DNA from 2 places in the Paenibacillus sp. J22FR83 genome. Region 2 is predicted to be linked to the other one. Evidence: riboswitches for the same ligand, from Rfam matches in the RefSeq annotation. Region 2 holds a riboswitch; the other holds the start of a gene.

Region 1 (10,038 bases), on a different contig from region 2:
GAGGTAGGCCCGGCCGTGCTGATCCCGCGGCCGGAGACCGAGCTGCTCGTGGAGGCGATGCTCCACGAGGGCTCGCGTCTGTTCCCGCAAGGTGCTCCGCTCCTTGCGGATGTGGGCACCGGGAGTGGCATCATCCCGGTGACTGTGGCGCACGCGCGCCATGCGTGGCGCGTGGCGGCCAGCGACATCTCCGCGGCAGCGCTGGAGATGGCTCGGTTGAACGCGCAGCGCCACGAAGTGGCTGCGCGGATTGAGTGGCTCGAGGGCGACCTCCTCGAGCCTTATATCGAGCGCGGGCTCGCGCCGGACATGGTGGTGTCGAACCCACCATATATTCCGGACGGCGACCTGCCGGCGCTAATGCCCGAGGTGCGGCTATTCGAGCCGCACACAGCTCTGTTCGGCGGTGTCGAGGGACTCGACCTGTACCGCCGCATGATCTCGCAGCTGCGCCGGCTGCCGCGAATCCCGACCGTGGTCGGGTTCGAGGTGGGCATCGGGCAGGCGGAAGCAGTGGCGGCGTTGCTGCGCGCCGCTGCGGATTGGACGGAGATCCGCTTCGTGCAGGATCTCCAGGGGATCGATCGCCACGTGATCGCGATCCAATCTCCCGAGTAGCTGATTCCTTGCGATCGGCTGCTTTCTCTTTTTTCACTCGGAGGACCAACTCTATCATTTTAAAAAAAATCATAGATTCATAGGTTTAGCCCCACCCACTCTTGTCCATACTGGTTATTATTATAAGAGTTGGGAAAGGGGCTACTCTCCATGGTTAAGAGAACGGAGCGCCACTCAGTAAAGAGCTTATCATTCATTGTTTTTGCACTTATACTTATGATTATGTGTTGGGAATCCAATCGTACGAATGCGGCGGTCATTTCGCCTACTATACCAGAGGAATCCATTCGTTTGCGCATTCTAGCAAACTCTGATTCTGCGCAGGATCAAGCTTTGAAACGAGAGATTCGCGATGCGATTATTGCCCGTATGGCGGAGTGGGTCGTTGGACCCCATTCCTTGGACGAGGCTAGAGCAGTCGTGAATGCGCATTTGCCTGAATTCGATCAACTTGTTGGCGAGATGATTACATCTCGTGGCTACAACTATTCACATACAGTAGAGCTAGGGATTGTTCCTTTTCCAACCAAAATGTACGGAAATGACGTCTACCCAGCTGGAGATTACGAAGCTTTGCGTGTTGTTATCGGATCTGGTGAAGGGCAAAATTGGTGGTGCGTCTTATTTCCCCCGTTATGCTTTGTAGATTCTATCTCAGGTGAAGCAGTTGCTTCGGCAGCTGTTGTGGTGGCCAAAACGACGGATGAGAATGGCAAAGAAAAACAGCCGGTTAAAGAAGATAAGGCTAAAACTAGCAAGGATAAAGCTCCTTCCACAGAGAAAGTTGCAAAGAAAGATGCTAAAGTTGAAGTTGCAGCCGCTTCTGCTTCTATCTCTACAGCCGAAGAGTCAGCTCAACCGAAAGTAAAATTCTTTATCTGGGAAATGTTCAAAGCGATCTTTTCGTGGTTTAGCTAATCGTAATAGATGATATAGATACACTTTATTTCATACAAGTAAGGATGAGAGTGATTGTGACAACCTATTGGCATGTGGAGCAAGGCGAACAGAGAGAATCCGCTCAGGCTATAGCAGAGGCAGCAAGTCTCTTACGACAAGGGGAAACCGTCGCTTTTCCGACTGAAACAGTATATGGACTTGGTGCCGATGCGACGAATACCGAAGCCGTACGAAAGATTTTTGCTGCAAAAGGGAGACCTTCCGACAATCCTCTGATCGTACATATCGCAGATGCGACGCAGCTCTCAGGCCTTGTTCAGCCAGATCGTCTCACGGCACATCATCAGGCGCTTATGAAGGCTTTCTGGCCGGGACCTTTAACGATTGTGCTACCTGTTCTTGCAGGTAGCCTTTCGCCGTTCGTAACAGCGGGACTGCAAACGGTCGGTATCCGGATACCTGATCATCCCGTGGCCCTGCAGTTGCTGCGAGAAACTGGGCTTCCAATTGCAGCTCCAAGCGCGAATAGCTCAGGGAGACCAAGCCCGACATGGGCATCGCATGTACGTGAGGATTTGGATGGTCGAATCGGTGGAATTGTAGACGGCGGCGCAACAGGTGTCGGTGTAGAATCAACCGTTATTCAACTTGTTGAGGGTGAATTACATGTGCTGCGCCCTGGTGGTGTGACAGTGGAACAGCTGCAGGGGGTATTGCCAAAGATGCGTATTCATGTGGCTGAACCGACAGAGGTTGCAGCTGCGGATACGCCTCGTGCGCCAGGTATGAAGTATACACACTATGCGCCGAAAGGCTATATGCATATCGTTCAAGGGGACGACTACAGGGAAGTCGCGGCATGGATTCAACGCGATATCGATGCTGCGAAGGCACGGGGAGAGTCGACGGGGATTCTCACTTTTGAAGAAAGAATAAACGGATATGAAGCAGATCTTGTTGTCGCCTGCGGCTCCTTATCACAGCCAGAAACGATAGCCCGAGAGCTTTACGCCGCTCTGCGGACTTTTGATCATAAAGGCATTAGCTATATTGTTGCAGAAGGTGTATCTGATGCAGGGATTGGCAGCGCCATTATGAATCGACTGCTCAAAGCAGCAGGTCATGAACGCATCCGCCTCTAAATTAGCATGATTCCCAGTTTGTCCGCATATCTTGAGAAAGAATCGTGGACAAGGGGGATCATGCTATGCTCGTCGCATCTGGTGTACAAGTTGGGCAACTCATGACAATTGGAATAATGGCGGTTGCTTTGGGCCTAGATGCTTTTTCATTGGGAATTGGCATAGGGATGAAGGGCATTCGTCTGATCGATATTTTGAAAATCAGCATTGTCATCGGTCTCTTCCATGTGCTAATGCCATTAATGGGGATGTTCATGGGGCAATATGTGTCTCTCCTTCTAGGTAATGTCGCTACAGCGGCAGGGGGATGTTTGCTTATTTTGCTTGGCGCACATATGGTCTATAGCTCAATTCGCGGGGAAGAGGCTTCGTCCTTCGATCATCGAACGTTATGGGGGCTTATTATTTTTGCCCTCAGTGTTAGTATAGATTCATTCTCAGTGGGCGTTTCGCTAGGGATGTTTGCTACAGACATTGTGCTTACCGTGCTGATCTTCGGTCTATTTGGCGGGTTGCTTTCGATAGCAGGCCTAATGCTAGGAAGACGGGTCAGTGGTTGGGTCGGGGAATATGGCGAAGCATTCGGTGGGCTTATTCTATTAGGGTTTGGGATCAAGTTTTTACTATGATACAATACGGGTAATTACGGATGGTGATAAGCCGTTCATTTCAAGGAGGATTTCATGTTGCGAATTCTATTTGTCTGTACAGGAAATACGTGCCGCAGTCCGTTAGCCGAAGGTTTGCTGCGTATGAGGGTGCATCAAGAGGGGCTTGCGGCGGAGGTTCGTTCGGCAGGCGTATCTGCGATGACGGGTGGTCCGATATCGAGAAACAGTCAGTCTCTTCTAGATGAAGCGGGTTTCAAGGAGTCTATTAGTTCACTAGCAATAGGTGCTGCGGATGTCGAGTGGGCAGATGTGATCTTAACGATGACAACGGGGCACAAACGCTCAGTTATCGGGCGATTTCCTTATGCGGTTGAGAAGACGCATACGCTCAAAGAGTATGTAGAGGACGACGCTCGCATTCTCAAGGCGATTGAAGAGCGAGAGCAGCTTGCGACAGAGCTTCAGCTCAAACAGGCGCTAGCTCAGACGGTATCTGTGGAAGAGAGAAGCCGCTTGTATGCATTGGAAAACACGATTCCGGATTATGATATTTCAGATCCTTACGGCGGGTCATTAGCTGATTATCGGCATACGGCCGAGGAGATTGGTCGGAGCTTAGATAAATTGGTGAAAAAAATACGCTAGCATCCCGTGATTCACACAGACGTTGGCTTTTTCCATTAGATACTTAATTAGGGTAGGCCAATAGGAGCTTTACACAACGCTGGGAATGCGATAAAATACAACTAACAAGCAAGACTCAATGTAACTGGCGACGAGTGGGAGTAACCACAATGGAGCATTGAGCTATACGGCCGGTCGCCTGGGCACAAGAGCAACGCGCGTTTTTTAGCGTGTGCGCTCTTTTTTTCGTTTTTGGTGAGCTTTGGGATATAATAGGATGGTCGAATTCGAACAGTCAAAAAGGAGCGTTTTATTCATGAAAATTGCTTTAGGTGCAGATCATGCAGGCTATCGTTTGAAAGATGTTATCATTCCTTTTATTGAATCATTAGGTCATCAAGTCATCGATTTCGGATGCAGCTGCGGCGACTCCGTCGATTATCCGGATTATGCACTTCAAGTTTGTGAAAAAGTCGTTGCAGGCGAAGCAGATAAAGGTATTCTGCTTTGTGGAACTGGCATTGGGATGTCCATTGCAGCTAATAAAGTTCCAGGGATCCGCTGTGCACTTGTGCACGACCTCTTCTCCGCGAAAGCGACGCGTGAACATAATGATACGAACGTGCTAGCGATGGGTGAGCGAGTTGTTGGACCTGGCGTTGCGGAAGAAATCGTCAAAATCTGGTTGGAAACCGAGTTTTCGGAAGGTGTCCGCCATAAGAATCGAATCAACAAAGTGCAGAGCATTGAAGATCGTTTCACGGTTCACCCCTAGAAATGAGGTTGCACAATGACAGACTCTATGTATGAACCTATCGCAGAAGCTCTGGAAGCGAATCTGCGTGAGTTGGTTACTGTCGGAAGCTTGCGTCCCGGCCAGATCTTGGTGATCGGTACGAGCACAAGTGAAATTCTCGGGCATCGGATTGGAACATCAGGTACGCTGAACGCAGCGAAGCCGATTTTCGAGACGGTTGCGCGCATTTGCGGCGAGTTTGGGCTGTTTGCGGCTTATCAGTGCTGCGAGCATTTGAACCGTGCGCTGATCGTAGAAGAAGCGTTGCTAGCGCATGCGCCGCAGCTTGAATCTGTATCTGTCATTCCCGTGCCGAAGGCCGGGGGGGCGATGGCTTCCTATGCGTACAGACACTTCGCCAAGCCGGTCGTAGTTGAAACGATTCAGGCGCATGCGGGCATCGATATTGGCTCAACGCTGATTGGGATGCATCTGCGCAGAGTCGCTGTTCCTGTAAGGCCGCCGGTTCGCCATATTGGCCAGGCTTATGTCACGATGGCATTCGCAAGGCCGAAGCTCATCGGGGGTACGAGAGCTGTATACTCCGCTGATCAAGCGGATCAACTTTATCAACAAGCTGCACCTGATGCAGATTGCTAATTTATTTGTAACGACTATCCTTAGGAGGAATATGAGATGACTAACTTTTTGAGCAAACAAGATCCGAAAATCGTAGAAGCGATGAACCTTGAGCTAGGCCGTCAACGCGACAAAATTGAGCTAATTGCTTCCGAAAACATCGTAAGCCAAGCTGTTCTTGAGGCTATGGGCACTGTTTTGACGAACAAATACGCTGAAGGTTACCCAGGCAAAAGATACTATGGTGGCTGTGAGTACGTAGATATCGTGGAAGACATCGCTCGTGACCGCGCGAAAGAACTTTTCGGTGCTGAACATGCGAACGTTCAACCGCATTCCGGTGCACAAGCGAACATGGCTGTTTACCTAGCTGCTCTAAACCCTGGCGACACGGTTCTTGGTATGAATCTTGCGCATGGCGGTCACTTAACACATGGTAGCCCAGTGAATGCTTCCGGTATTCTTTACAACTTCGTAGCTTACGGCGTAAGCGAAAAAGACTTCCGCATCGACTATGACGATGTTCGTAAAGCAGCTTTTAAACATAAGCCTCGCATGTTAGTTGCTGGTGCAAGTGCGTACCCGCGTACGATTGATTTCGAAGCTTTGGCATCTATCGCTAACGATGTAGGCGCATTGTTCTTCGTCGATATGGCGCATATCGCTGGTCTAGTTGCTGCTGGCTTGCACCCGAACCCAGTGCCACACGCACATTTCGTAACAACAACAACACACAAAACGCTTCGCGGACCTCGCGGCGGTATGATTCTTACGAAGAAAGCTTGGGCTGCAGCGATTGATAAAGCGGTATTCCCTGGATCCCAAGGTGGACCTTTGATGCACACGATCGCAGCGAAAGCTGTTTCCTTCGGTGAAGCTCTTCAACCAGATTTCAAAGTATACGGTCAAAATGTCATCAACAATGCACAAGCATTGGCGACTGCTCTTACAGCTGAAGGTATCAACCTTGTTTCCGGCGGTACGGACAATCACTTGATGTTGGTTGACTTGCGCAACCTGAACATCTCTGGTAAAGATGCAGAGCACGTTTTGGATGAAATCGGGATCACAGCGAATAAAAACGCAATTCCTTTCGACCCAACTAGCCCGTTCGTAACAAGTGGTATCCGTTTGGGTACACCAGCTGTTACTTCCCGCGGTATGGACGAAGAAGCAATGAAGACTATCGCGAAAGTTATCGCGCTTACGTTGAAAAACCCGAAAGACGAAGCTACGCTTGAGAAAGCTCGCGGCATGGTGTCCGATCTAACGGCACAATTCCCGCTTTACCCAGGTTTGACTTACTAATAGCTATTAGGGAGGGCCAGCTCATTGGAGCTGGTCTTTTATTTATGCGGCACTTGGCTGCCCTCTACTAACCATTACTTTCAAGCAAGCCACCCCTGCTACGTTCCCCAACCACTGCCGCAACGAGTAACCTCCAACTTCTATCTAACTCTCTTTACCAGTAAGCTCTCTCTGCCCAATACCGCTACATCTACCTAGTCTATATCCATATGCAACGCTCTCGCCGTAACCTGCTACTCACCAACACCATTTATCTACCTGAATGCCGACCAACACTCCCGACAGACGCCCCCTGGTTCGACTCTCTCCCGATATAAGAGTGTGTAATAAGAACAGTAAAGTGGCGTGATGAGAGTAATTGGCGAGTATCGAGGATAAGAGAAGGGTGTGCAGAAAAGTGAGAGTAGAAGAGTGGTGGACTATGTGAAGTACTATAGCGAGGCGGCAGAGGTAACAAAAGTAAGACTCGATGGAGTAAAGTTGTTGATTACCTAAGAATTTTTCAGCTCAAGCCCTCTACCCCTACGTCCCTATGTCAAAAATGCAAAAGAGCACTTTTCAAAGGGGTTCCTCCCTTTGTTAGCATAAATTGATGCAAATAGGCATCAATTTGGGGCAATTTCAGCGAATTTCCATGAAATTCGTGAAAAAGGTTGCCTTTATGCACGCATTTACCAATTTAAGCGTTTAATTCGTAGAAAAGGTTGTATTTTTGCATTTTTGAATTTTTCGAAGGGAGAAAGAAACAACCCAACACTCCGTACTACCCCCGCGTTCCGCAAACTAGCTGAATTTTCCTCCATCTATTTAAAGCATATTTGTCCAATTCGTAAGTTTACCGTCACCCCACCCTCGCATCTGCCAAACACACATCCCAAAACTTCAAACCATCTTACGAAAATATGAAACCATTCCATCCAGCAGACGCTTTACACTGATTCTGTATAATGTGAATCCTTACAGGGCTAGGAGAGATGTGCATGAATTTCCAGGAGATGCTTCGGCCTGTGCCGGTTGAGGCGAAGTTCGAGCTAGCAGGATGGCATGTTTGGTGTGGGTCGATGACACGAGATGCGGAGGGGAGGTATTACTTGTTCTACTCGCGATGGCCGGAGAGCGCTGGTTTTGAGGCTTGGGTCACGCATTCCGAAATTGCCTATGCTGTTGCGGACAATCCTTTGGGTCCGTTCCACCACGTGGATACAATTTGGACCAACAGAGACCGCGCAGCGGGCTGGGACAGGGATGTGGCACACAATCCAGCCATTATGCGTCATGGTAATCGTTATTACCTGTATTACATGGGGACGCATGGACCTGATTTTGATCTCGACCAGCCTGCCGATGAGGCAACATGGTGGGCATACCGCAACCATCAGCGTATCGGCGTTGCGGTGGCTGAACATCCCGCAGGTCCATGGACCCGAGGGGCATCGCCCGTGCTTGATGTCTCCCCAGGAGAGTGGGATGGGCTCCTGACGAGCAACCCAACGGTGTGCGAGACTCCTGACGGCCGAATCCTGATGATGTACAAAGGTGTAGGCGAAGGACCTCCGCCAAAGGGCGGGGCAGTTAATGCCGGTATAGCCTTCGCCGATCATCCGCTCGGTCCGTTTCGCAAGCAGCCGGACCCTACGGTATCAAATCCGACCAACGATTGGGCCGTAGAGGATCCTTACGTTTGGTGTCAGGGCAACAGCTATTATGCCTTGATGAAAGATTTTCAAGGTTATTTTACACAATCAGAACGCGGCTCTGTAGCTCTATTTGAATCATCAGACGGCATTTCATGGTTACCCTCGCGGCATATGCTGGCTTTCGATTTACGCATTCATTGGGCGCATCAGGAACCACAGTCCGTCTTCCGACTGGAACGCCCACAATTGTTGTTAGACGATAGTGGCAGCCCTGTTGTCCTGCTGTGTGCTGTTCTTGAACGAGTAGGGAGCCGGTCGTACAACATTCGAATTCCATTAGGAAGACATCAATGATGCCATTAAAGCCGTTTCCCAAGTAGGAGGCGGCTTTCGTATTTCCGAAGATTTTAGACCATCTGCCAAAGATATGAAAAGGATGGCCCCTTTCGCGGCGCTACAATAGGGATATAACAACAGAGAGAAAGGAGAGGCAGCCATGCATCGAACGATGAACCTACTGCGAAGATACGGCGTCATGTATGCCCTATTAATTCCGGGCCTGCTGTACTTTGCGGTATTCAAATATGTGCCGATGGTGTACATCGCCGCTGCATTTAAGAACTACAATATCCTTCAAGGACTTTGGGAGAGCCCATGGGTCGGTTGGCAGAACTTTCAGCTATTTTTCGATGGCGTATACTTCAAACAAATTATTGGAAACACCATTCTGATTTCGTTTTACAAACTCGTTTTTTCATTTCCGGCACCCATTATTCTAGCGTTAATGCTCAATGCAGTCACTTCCACGGGGTTCAAGAGAACCATTCAAACCCTAACCTACCTGCCTCATTTTCTATCCTGGGTCATTATTTATGGGTTGCTGGTGGCGTTCCTCGCACCTGGAACAGGGCTGGTTAACCAGTTGTTGACCACTTTCCACTTAGACCGCATATCCTTCCTGACGGAGTCAGGTCTGATCCGAACGCTGATCGTCACAACGGACATATGGCAATCCGTCGGCTGGGGAGCGATCATTTACTTGGCAGCGCTCACGGGTATCGATCCAAGCCTTTACGAAGCAGCGACGATGGATGGCGCGTCCGCGTCCCGTCAGCTATGGCATATTACCCTACCGGGTATTCGTAATGTCATTATCCTTATGCTTGTCTTAAGGCTTAGCGCCATCCTTGATGTTGGTTTTGATCAAATCTTCATTATGCTGAATCCCCTTAATCAAGAGAAGGCCGATGTTATCGAGACGTGGGTATATCGGGTGGGTTTACAAGAGGGACGTATTGGACTTGCTACCGCTGTCGGGTTATTTAAATCAGTCATCGGTTTCGTGCTTGTACTGGGTGCGAATCGGATTGCCAAAAAATTCGACGGACAAATCTGGTAGAAGGAGGAATCATCCATGCGTCACATGACCACCAGCGACAAAATCGCACAAAGCGTTAACTATTTGCTGCTCTCACTGCTTGCTGCTTCTTGCGTACTGCCGTTCTTGTATGTTATCAGCGTCTCACTAACACCCATATCCGAGTTCATTAAGAAAGACGGGTTAGTTATTATCCCAACGCATACCACATTGACGGCTTATCGAGAGATTATGCAAGGCGGACGCTTGCTCGACGCCTATCAAGTAACCCTTTTTCGTGTCATTGTCGGTACGTTGCTGAATCTAGTCTTTACCGTCATTACAGCACTCCCGCTCTCACGCAAAGCGTTGCCTGGTCGAAGTCCTTTCCTGATGTTCATCGTCTTCACTATGTTGTTTAACGGCGGTATTATTCCGAGCTATTTGCTCGTGAAAAATATAGGAC
Region 2 (10,038 bases):
ACGGTTTCTGTCGGACCCAGACGTGAACAAGTCATTTCTTGCTAGCTTCAATAAGTTTTATTTAGCCGCCGTGAGGTGGCTTTTTTCTAAACTGTGATTGGATTAAGAAGTGTAAAGTAAGAGGTCCAACGAAGAATAGATACATGTGGGAGGATCGATCTATCTATGATGAAACACGCGATTGCTCAAAGATTAGAAACACTTGGCATTATACTGCCTATGGCAAGTCAACCAGCAGCCCAATATACGAATTATGTGAAAGCGAATGGATTTTTGTTTGTATCAGGCAAGGGTCCGTCTGGCAGTCCAAAAGGTAAATTGGGGAAGGAATATACAACACAAGAAGGATACCACTTTGCAAGGTTAACGGGGATTGAAATTCTTGCTGTTGTGCAATCTGCATTAGGTTCTCTGGAGTTTGTTAAACAAGTCGTCAAACTACAGGGGTTCGTGAATGCCATTCCAGAATTTGAAGAGCATCATGTGGTGCTCAATGGATGTTCTGATCTGATGTTGGATGTGTTTGGCGAAAAGGGGAAGTCTGCGCGATCGGTTTTCGGAGCTGTATCACTTCGAGATAACTTGCCAATTATTGTGGATTCTATTTTTCAAATAGAGGATTGAGAACTTGTGTTGATTATAATGAAAGAGCGATCCATGATGCAAATGATGGCATCGCTCTAATTTAGGTAGTGAAGCATAGCGGAATAAATGCTATTATTGGCATGTATATTTATTGAACGAGGGATAATTAATGTGTTTACTATTTTCTAAAAAATGGTAGGAGGAATTATCTATTGAACAAAGCAAGATGGAAGCTGCTTACCTATGTACCTTTTCTAGCAATCATCGTCGTTATCGGAGTCATTCAGTCATTCATGTTGGCCAATGAAAATGTCAAGCCCTATCCAGAACCATTCGGCCGCGCAACAGAACTACCTGAGTTAGCAACCTATGGTGAGCCCGTACAAGTGATTGAGGAAGGCGGATTCACATATCTAGCGGGAAAAGCAATTGCATTCAATGCCCTTGATGAAGAGGGGCGCAACCGTGCAGAGACTAGACCCTTACCTGATACGGGTGTTTTCCAAGGCTATAGAATGATAGATAAGGATCATATCCTATGGATTGGGGACGGCAATCAATTATACGCAAGTGAGTGGAAGAATGGGTCATGGAGTCCGAAGACCATACTCATTGCGAATGAAATCGATCATGTGCAAACTGTTGTAGGACCCCATGCTGAGAAAGTTCTGCTGGCTTACAATGAATCAACGTTGTATGTCGGTGAATTCCTTCCGAACGTCAAGATGACTTGGACGAAACTTGATCTCGGGAATGTCAAACAACTACAAGGTGTATGGGATGCGTCGGGCAGCAGCTTGTCTCTTGTTTACGCAATCAGTCAAGATGGCAATGAATCTTTTCACTACGCGAAGCTTGCACAATCAACCTGGATGCCGCAATTGCAATTAAAGCTGAAGGATTTAGATCAGGCAACGAGTAGTTTGGATGAAATAGTCCTAGCTAGAGATGGTTCTACATTAATTACCGCATATACGACAAGCTCACGTAAATCAGGCAAAAGCATCTTACATACGATCACTTTCCCTGAGAATCAGCCAACTATGTTGCAAGATGAGGTGCTTAACCTCCCTATTAAGAAAGGAATCGATTCTGATACGATCTTGCATCCATCGTTTATGAAGATGACTTCTAACGAAGTAACACTTGTGGTTTCATCGGTCTATGAGAAAAATCGGCGTCAAACGAGTCAAGAGGTGTACAAGGTAGATTTTATGGATGGTAAGATGTTACATGCCGCAAGAGTCAGCCAATTCGGTGGTTTTGCCGTCTATCCGACATATGCCTCGTTTAAGGGGAATACATATGTTGTATGGTTGGATGCTGTGAACACAGAGACGTTTCGTGTCAACTACGCCACCGATCAGATATCATATCAAGAGCGAATGAACAGCCTCCGAGCAGAGGATGTGCAACAGGCAGCGGGAAATTTACCGCTGTTTTGGGGAATTGGCGTACTCACTGCCCTTATTAGCTTGAAATGGATTTTGTTGCCTGGACTATATCTCATCGTGATTAGTGTATTCTGGCAATATCATTATGACGAGCATGCGGTGCGGCACTTTGGAATAGCCATGGCGATGTATCTCATTGTCAAAGCACTATTTATTGGTGATTATCGTAAACCGATAGCCCTGCAGGTCATGCCGGATTTCATTCAATCGGTGTGGTTGAGCTTGGTGTTACTTCTTCTGTTTGCTGGAATTTCCTATTTCATAACCCGTCTATGGAGAAAAGGTTTGTCTGAACGAAATGTTGGACTTGAAATGTTCTATTTCGTAGTCCTTGATGTTTTCATGACGAATTTGTGGTATTCATTTTTTATGTCTCCTGCTTCCTTGTAGCGATTTTCATGCAAAAGAATTGAAAAACATGACATTCATTGTTAAAATAGAAGGACGAATAAACGTTGTGTGACTGGCGGAACATGGGGAACCATGAGGGAGCACATCGATAACTGCCGTACGCCTGGGCAAGAGGTAAGGGGAAATCCCCTTACCTCTTTATGTTTGATCCAAACTTGAGAGGGATGATAAGATGACCGCGGAAACCGTAATCTTGGATGGTAATCGAGTGGCAACAGACATGAAAGAGGCGTTGAAAAGTAGAATTGATGTACTTGCCGAGAAGGGGATCGTTCCTTGTTTGGCTACGATTTTGGTCGGTGGTGATCCGTCTTCAGCGACTTATGTCAAAATGAAAGGGAATGCTTGTAAACGATTGGGTATCAAGTCGATCCGAATTGAACTTCCTGAGCATATCTCGACTGAAGATTTGATTGCTGAAATCCAGAAACTGAATGTGGACCCAAGTGTCCATGGAATACTGTTACAGCATCCTGTGCCTCATCATATTGATGAGCGAGCTGCATTTGAAGCGATTGGCATCGAAAAAGATGTAGATGGCGTCACGACACTTGGATTTGCTCAAAACGCCTTCGGCTTTGCCAGATTCCCTTCTTGTACGCCAGCGGCGATTCTAGCCATTATGGACTATTATCAGATTGCAGTGGAAGGCAAACATGCTGTTGTCATTGGTAGAAGCCCGATTCTTGGCAAACCCGTATCCATGATGTTGCTCCATCGGAATGCGACCGTAACCATGTGTCATTCGAAGACTGTGGATTTGGCAGCGATGGTGCGATTAGCGGACATAGTAGTAGCGGCCGTAGGGAAACCGAACTTTGTGCAAGGGGATTGGATTAAACCAGGAGCCGCCGTGTTGGATGCGGGGTATAACGCAGGCAACATAGGGGATGTTGATTATGAGGCATGTAAGGATAGAGCATCCGCGATTACCCCTGTTCCTGCAGGAGTCGGTCCGGTCACGATAGCTACCTTGTTGAAACATACGGTTGATGCGGCAGAGAAGTTTGCTTAACTCAGGTCAAGAAGGGGGAGTACGATGAAATTATTTCACGTGAGTGAAGAAAAAGATATTTCGATTTTCAATCCTAGACTTCCTTCAAGAAAAGATCTGGATCCAACCGTCGGGTTAGTATGGGCGATAAATGAGAAATGTTTTCCCAATTTCTTAACGCCTCGGAATTGTCCGAGAGTTACTTATTATGCGAATGAGGCAACCACGGAAGAAGATCGGAAGCACTATTTGTCTTCCAATACCATGCAACATGTCGTAGCGATTGAGCATAAATGGTTTGAAATTATGAAGAATACAACCTTGTACGTGTATGAATTCGATTCAACGAAATTCTATGAGCGTGATCTTGGAGCGGGTTACTATGTAAGTGAGCAATCCCAAGTTCCGATCCGACAATTTGAAATAAAGGATCTATTCGGTGAGCTTTTTAAAAGGAATATCGAAGTCCGGGTCCTAGCAAATTTGTGGGATTTATCGGATAAAATACAGCAATCGAGTTTTCAGTATTCGATGTGTCGGATGGGCTTTGCCGAGCAGCGGTTAACCGAATTGTAGACCATATTTATAGAATATATAATAGAAATAGAGGGGATTATGTTGAGTTTAACGATCTATGTTGTTGATGCTTTCACGGATCAAATATTCAATGGAAATCCTGCTGCTGTTTGTTTAACTTCAGAACCGCTTGATGAAGCGTTGATGCAGCGAATTGCTTCGGAAATGAATCTGTCAGAAACAGCTTTTATGTTTCCTCAGCAAGACGGATATTCGCTTCGATGGTTCACACCGAGTTCTGAAGTGGATTTGTGTGGACATGCCACATTGGCAAGCGCGCACATGCTGTGGGAAACAGGGAACTTACCTTTGAACCAACAAGCAAGTTTCTATACTAGAAGTGGACTTTTAACGGCAATAAAACGTGATTCTTGGATTCAACTTAATTTTCCGTCAGAACCAGTGATTGCGTGTGAGTATCCGTCAGAATTAATGGATGAACTCCATATTCAACCGTTATTTGTAGGACGAAATAGATTTGATTATTTCATTGAAGTTGAATCGGAAGATATTGTTAAGCGACTAAGTCCTGATTTCTCTTTGTTGCAGACGATTCAGACAAGAGGGATTAATGTGACAAGCCGCTCGCAAGCATATGACTTTGTATCGAGATGCTTTTTCCCAGTGGTAGGTGTGAATGAAGACCCTGTAACGGGCTCATCTCATTGTGGACTTGCACCATATTGGGGTGAAAAATTAAATAAAACGGATATGTTCGCGTATCAGGCATCCGCAAGGGGCGGTTTACTACAAATTAGCTTACAGGATGACAGAGTACTTATGTCTGGCCAAGCAGTAACGGTTATGAAGAGCGAAATGTTCATCTAGCATAAGGAGATGTAGAAATGGCGCGCGTTTTATTGATAAATGTTGGATCTGAAGGACATATTAATCCGACGATTGGCGTTGTGCAGGAGCTGGTTGCCCGTGGCGATGAGGTCGTCTACTTTTGCATAGAAGCGTTTAGGGAGCGCATTGAAAAGACAGGTGCAACTGTACGGACAATTGATGATCAAAAGTTTATTAAAGCATTTATTTCAAGTGGAAGAAATCATGTACTCGAAAGAGTCAATGGTCTTTTACTAACAGCAGATATTGTGATCCCAAGCGTGCTTGAACAGATCAAGGATGAACAATTTGATTATATGATCCATGATGCCATGTTCGGTTGTGGACGTATACTTGCTCAGCTGCTTAAGCTTCCTGCAATTAATTCTTGCACGTCTTTTGCGCAGTCCAAAGAAACCATTGATCAGGAGATAGAATAATTCTTAAGTAACGTTTCTGCTGAAATTGCTAAACCCATTTATGATCAATTTCAAAACCTGACGATGATGGTGAAGGAAAAATATGATGTAGGGATCCATTCTCCTTATGAAATACTATGTAATCCAGCACCGCTTACAATCGTCTATACCACAAGGGAGTTTCAACCGAATGGTGAATCTTTCGACCAGTCCTATCGATTCGTAGGGCCATCGATTTCAACACGATTACGCTCAGAAAGCAGTGAGTATTCAGAGATTCTGGCGGAAAAACCAATTTACATTTCATTGGGAACCGTATTTAACCGATCCATTGATTTCTATAAACTTTGTTTAGCGGCATTCGGAAATACGGAACATACCATTGTCATGTCCATTGGGAACAACGTTCAAATATCTGATTTAGGCGAAATTCCACCTAATTTTACTGTGAAACCCTATGTTCCACAAGCCGAATTGCTGCCCAATACGAAGTTATTTATTACACATGGAGGCATGAATAGTACGCATGAAGGCCTCTATTTCGGGGTTCCACTCCTTGTCATCCCACAAAGTGCTGATCAACCGATGATTGCTAGGCAAATCGAAAGTATCGGAGCAGGTGTGACTTTGCAAATGCAAACTTTGAGTGCTGAGCAACTATTGGAAGCGGTGGATCAGGTGTTAAGTGAACCATCGTTTGTGACTGCTGTTGCAAAAATAAGAGAATCTTTTCGAGAATCAGATGGGTATCGTCAAGCTGTAGATGAGATTTTTAAGTTTAAAGAGCACTATGGGATTAAGTAGAATGAAGACCCTCAGCATGGTGCTGCGGGTCTATTTTTTTTTGAAAAACAGATTCCTAATTATGGTAAAATATGCTGTATGGATTTTAAATTTGTAAATGGAAGGTGCGTACAATTGAGCATGTCTGATGAATTAAGCAAAGAAATACTGGAAGAATTGAAGAAATTAAACGAAAAAATCGATCAATTGCAAACGTCAAAAGGGTTGTCGACACCAATGAAGTTTGTTGCCATATTGTTAGGGTTCGTGGTAATTGGTCCTACGATTACAATTTTAATATCTCGGTTGTTTAATTAACTAATAGTCATAATCCCTGATTGTGTTGTCGTAATTAATACGATTTGAAATGGAGATTTAACGAATGAGAATGCATACAGATCCCAAAGGACATGCCTACGCGCAAGTCATCGATTTAGCGATACGAAACTCGAAATGTTTTGTGCTTAGCGAAAGACTATGGCATCTTGCAGATGGGGAGCAGAAGCAATACACAAGCGTATTAGTAGCATTAGAGCCATACTTGGTGAAAACAATCATTATTCAAGGCGAGAATATCGAAGATGTTATTCAAATTAAAGAACAATATCGAAGTCATGCTTTTTATACCGCGGGAACTTATTATTTGTATAGATGCTGTGGAGAAAGCGGGAATCTGCTGAAGCAGATGGCCAATAAGTTGTCGGATTGGATCTTCCCTAAACTTCCGGAAGACTTATGCTTTTTGAAAGAAGGTGGCGGAGACTACCTGTACTCGATTGTCCATGAAGATGAGTATGGGATGGATGTAACTGAGGAAGAAGCAATGGGATTGATGGATCAAATGACAGGACTTTTTCTAAGAATAGAGGCTCACAAGGACTTTGATCGTCTACTAGACGATGCCATTAAACATAAAACGGATAAGCTGTATATTAGTCGACATCATGTAACGGAGTTGCCCGAGAGAATTCGGGAGCTTACAGAGCTGCGAGAGCTAGTCATTTTTGAACAAGATCTTTACTACTTGCCTGAGGAGCTATGTGAGTTAAGTAAGCTTGAAAGTTTAACCATCCAAACAGCTGATTTGGCCTATATTCCAGCATCCATAGCGAAGTTGAAGAACCTTAGAGTACTTTGCATCCAATGCGGAAGCTCGGATCGACCGACTCCGGGATTTCAGATAAAGTCGAAGGAAGAAATCAGCCTGAACGCCTTACCAGCAGAAATTGGAGAGCTTGAGAAACTGGAACAGTTAACGATACAATATACCTCAATTCATGAATTACCGGTCGAAATGAAGAAGCTGAAGAAGCTGCGAATTTTAAACGTAGCCATATCTATGATGGATCGGAAGCCTGATTTTCTCAATGAAATGGAGCAATTGGCCTATATTAATTTGTCGCGAGATTCGTTATGGGAAACTGAGATATGAGGAGAGAGAGGAGCTTGCCATGAGGCAGCTTCTTTTTTTATACGTGATGAGGTATGAATTGCTGGTTTCAAACGGTGAATGGTCCCGTGTTAGTCCATCTTTAGCTTATAATGGAGTGGAATGAAATAATAAAGTTGAATCTTACAAGACATAGGTGTAAATTGACATTAGGCTGCGGATTGGGAGGAATTAACTTATGTATGTAAGGAAGATCAAAGAATCGTTGCTACTGCGCTATTTCCTATCAAACTTGATTGTATTTTCCATTCCCGTTCTTGCTCTTGGTATTATCATTTATCAAAGCGCTGTCGTCAATTTACGAACAGAAATTGAAGCTTCCAATCTAAGTAAGCTTATGCAAGTTAAAGAATCAGCGGATATCCGTCTACTTGATCTCGGGCGTACGTCTGCAAAAATTGGTTATGATTCCCAATTGACTCCGTTTATGGTTCGCAACGATCAAGAACGTGTTATTGAAGCGATTGACGAATTAGCCCGTTATAAGACGTTAAGTTCACTGCCTGATGAACTATTTCTATATTTTCGTGGAGATGAGGTGATGTATTCGGCTGCTGGATTAACTGACTTGAAAACGGTTACAAAAGTATACTATCATTATGGATCGAAAGAAGAAGACTCGTTCATCCAATTGATAAACACGCTAGGAAAGCCAATGATTTCTCCAGTTGAAAATGTGACGGTGAATTATGAGACAGACCGCATGTTGACCTTTATGTATCCGATTAAAGAGCTTTCCCCTTATGCAACGGTGCTGTTTTTGGTTCGTGAGTCTAAACTAGCAGGTTTGATAGAAAATATGCTTGGCAATTTCGATGGCAGAGTCATGATTATGGATGCACAAAATAAACTGGTAGCAGGGAAAGATCGGAATTCACGAGTTCCAGAAGACCAAATGATTTCTTTCCTCGGTGAACATCGGGCAGACGGTGTCTATAATCTTGACGGGACCGACGGAACCTATTCGGTTTCTACGGTACGTTCAGATGCAACTGGCTGGACATTCGCTGTACTAATGCCACAGGACCAATTTTTCAGTCGAGTTGTGGAACGCAAGACATTTATACAAATGGCCTTGCTCTTTGTCGTCATGACGGGCTTATGTGCGGCATTGCTCGTTTCGTTGACGCAATATCGTCCCGTTCGCAATCTAATGGTTTATTTGCGCGGGCGCAGTCAAGCGGAGCGGACCAAGAACAGTAATGTTTGGGATACAATCCGCCGAACGATCGACGAAACGATGGATCATAATATAGATCTACAGGAGAGGATTAATGCCCATCGTCCATGGATTCGTGAAAGGGTGCTCGTCAAACTGCTCAATGGCGATTGGGTTGATCCTCAGGAATTGCGGAGCTGTCTGGGGTTTGAGACCAACAATGAGTCGGTAACTGCTTGTTATACGATGATGATCGTTTGGGATGAGGCGAGCGAACGAGCAGATGACAATTATGAGGCAGTAAAAAAAGAACAAGTTTTAAGTAAGTTGATGCGGCTAGAGGTATGGGGTGGTACGGGGTTCGGTGTTGAACTTATCCAAAATCGAGCGATTGCATTTATTGTTGCTTTGGATGCGAAGATCCATGTGAATTCGGAAGAAGCGAAGGCCTTCCAATCCAAAGTCGGTTTGCAAATCATCGACATTTTAAACGCTGAAGGTATAGTAACTCCGACACTATCTGTGGGAACGATTTTTAATCAGCTGATTTATGCAAACCGCTCTTTCATAGAAGCTTCGGCAGCAATGGAGTTTCGTCTTAAGCTAGGTAAAGGAACCGTCATCTTCTTTGAAGATATTCATAAATTTCAAGAGAACTCGAGCTGGTATCCGATCGAGGATCAGGTGAAATTCGAACACAGTATCAAGAAAGGGGACGAAATTGTCGCTCAGGAAGCACTCGTGTCCATGTTTCGCAGTATTTCCTCGCAGCAGCAGTCCATTCTACTTCTGAAATGCATGTGTATGGATATTATAAATACACTGTTCAAGAAGACCAACGAACTGAAGCTGCCACAATTCGCTTCGGCCATTACAGCGTTGGTAGATTTTCAATCGCTAGATAGGCTTAAGGAACAGATGAGCGTAATTGTCAAAGAAATCTGCTTGGAAGTTCAGAAGCAGCAGGATAGTGAGCATAGTCAGCTCAAGCATGACGTACTGATTTACCTCGAAATGCACTATTTATCCAATTTACTTACATTGGAACAAGCAGCACAGCATTTTGCAATGACACCTTCCTATTTAAGCCGCTTCATTAAGGAATTAACTGGCACAACATTTACCGATTACATATCCGAATTACGTATGAATGAAATCAAGGATCAACTTGTCCGAACAGACAAGCCAATAAAGGATATTATTGTGTCCGCCGGTTATTTAGACGTTTCGACATTTATGCGTAAATTCAAAAAGAGCGAAGGCATAACGCCCGGCGAATTCCGTAAACTGAACAAAGTGAGTCGGTAATCACCTTTATTTTTATGACCATGAACCTGTCTGAGTCGATGACTCTGGCAGGTTTTTTACATGTAAAAACC

The links. A riboswitch is a leader RNA that binds a small molecule or an ion and turns the genes downstream of it on or off. The one in region 2 is predicted to bind ZMP and ZTP.
Region 1: linked by a shared signal. The riboswitch ahead of rpiB (ribose 5-phosphate isomerase B) and the one ahead of AC58PV_RS09800 (bifunctional 5,10-methylenetetrahydrofolate dehydrogenase/5,10-methenyltetrahydrofolate cyclohydrolase) in region 2 are both predicted to bind ZMP and ZTP.

The regions. Positions count from the first base shown of each region.
Region 1 is NZ_JCAUAM010000017.1:127,775-137,812, reverse strand. Features, by position in the region: gene prmC (peptide chain release factor N(5)-glutamine methyltransferase) at 1-618, shown strand, start outside; gene spoIIR (stage II sporulation protein R) at 769-1,536, shown strand; gene AC58PV_RS27385 (L-threonylcarbamoyladenylate synthase) at 1,581-2,660, shown strand; gene AC58PV_RS27380 (manganese efflux pump MntP) at 2,726-3,289, shown strand; gene AC58PV_RS27375 (low molecular weight protein arginine phosphatase) at 3,344-3,916, shown strand; ZMP/ZTP riboswitch at 4,027-4,107, shown strand; gene rpiB (ribose 5-phosphate isomerase B) at 4,212-4,670, shown strand; gene AC58PV_RS27365 (TIGR01440 family protein) at 4,686-5,291, shown strand; gene glyA (serine hydroxymethyltransferase) at 5,328-6,578, shown strand; gene AC58PV_RS27355 (glycoside hydrolase family protein) at 7,559-8,569, shown strand; gene AC58PV_RS27350 (ABC transporter permease) at 8,712-9,614, shown strand; gene AC58PV_RS27345 (carbohydrate ABC transporter permease) at 9,630-10,038, shown strand, end outside.
Region 2 is NZ_JCAUAM010000004.1:286,407-296,444, forward strand. Features, by position in the region: gene AC58PV_RS09785 (adenylosuccinate synthase) at 1-45, shown strand, start outside; gene AC58PV_RS09790 (RidA family protein) at 169-624, shown strand; gene AC58PV_RS09795 (hypothetical protein) at 798-2,429, shown strand; ZMP/ZTP riboswitch at 2,489-2,566, shown strand; gene AC58PV_RS09800 (bifunctional 5,10-methylenetetrahydrofolate dehydrogenase/5,10-methenyltetrahydrofolate cyclohydrolase) at 2,623-3,465, shown strand; gene AC58PV_RS09805 (DUF6886 family protein) at 3,490-4,020, shown strand; gene AC58PV_RS09810 (PhzF family phenazine biosynthesis protein) at 4,060-4,848, shown strand; partial or broken gene AC58PV_RS09815 (macrolide family glycosyltransferase) at 4,866-6,071, shown strand; gene AC58PV_RS09820 (leucine-rich repeat domain-containing protein) at 6,433-7,482, shown strand; gene AC58PV_RS09825 (AraC family transcriptional regulator) at 7,679-9,967, shown strand.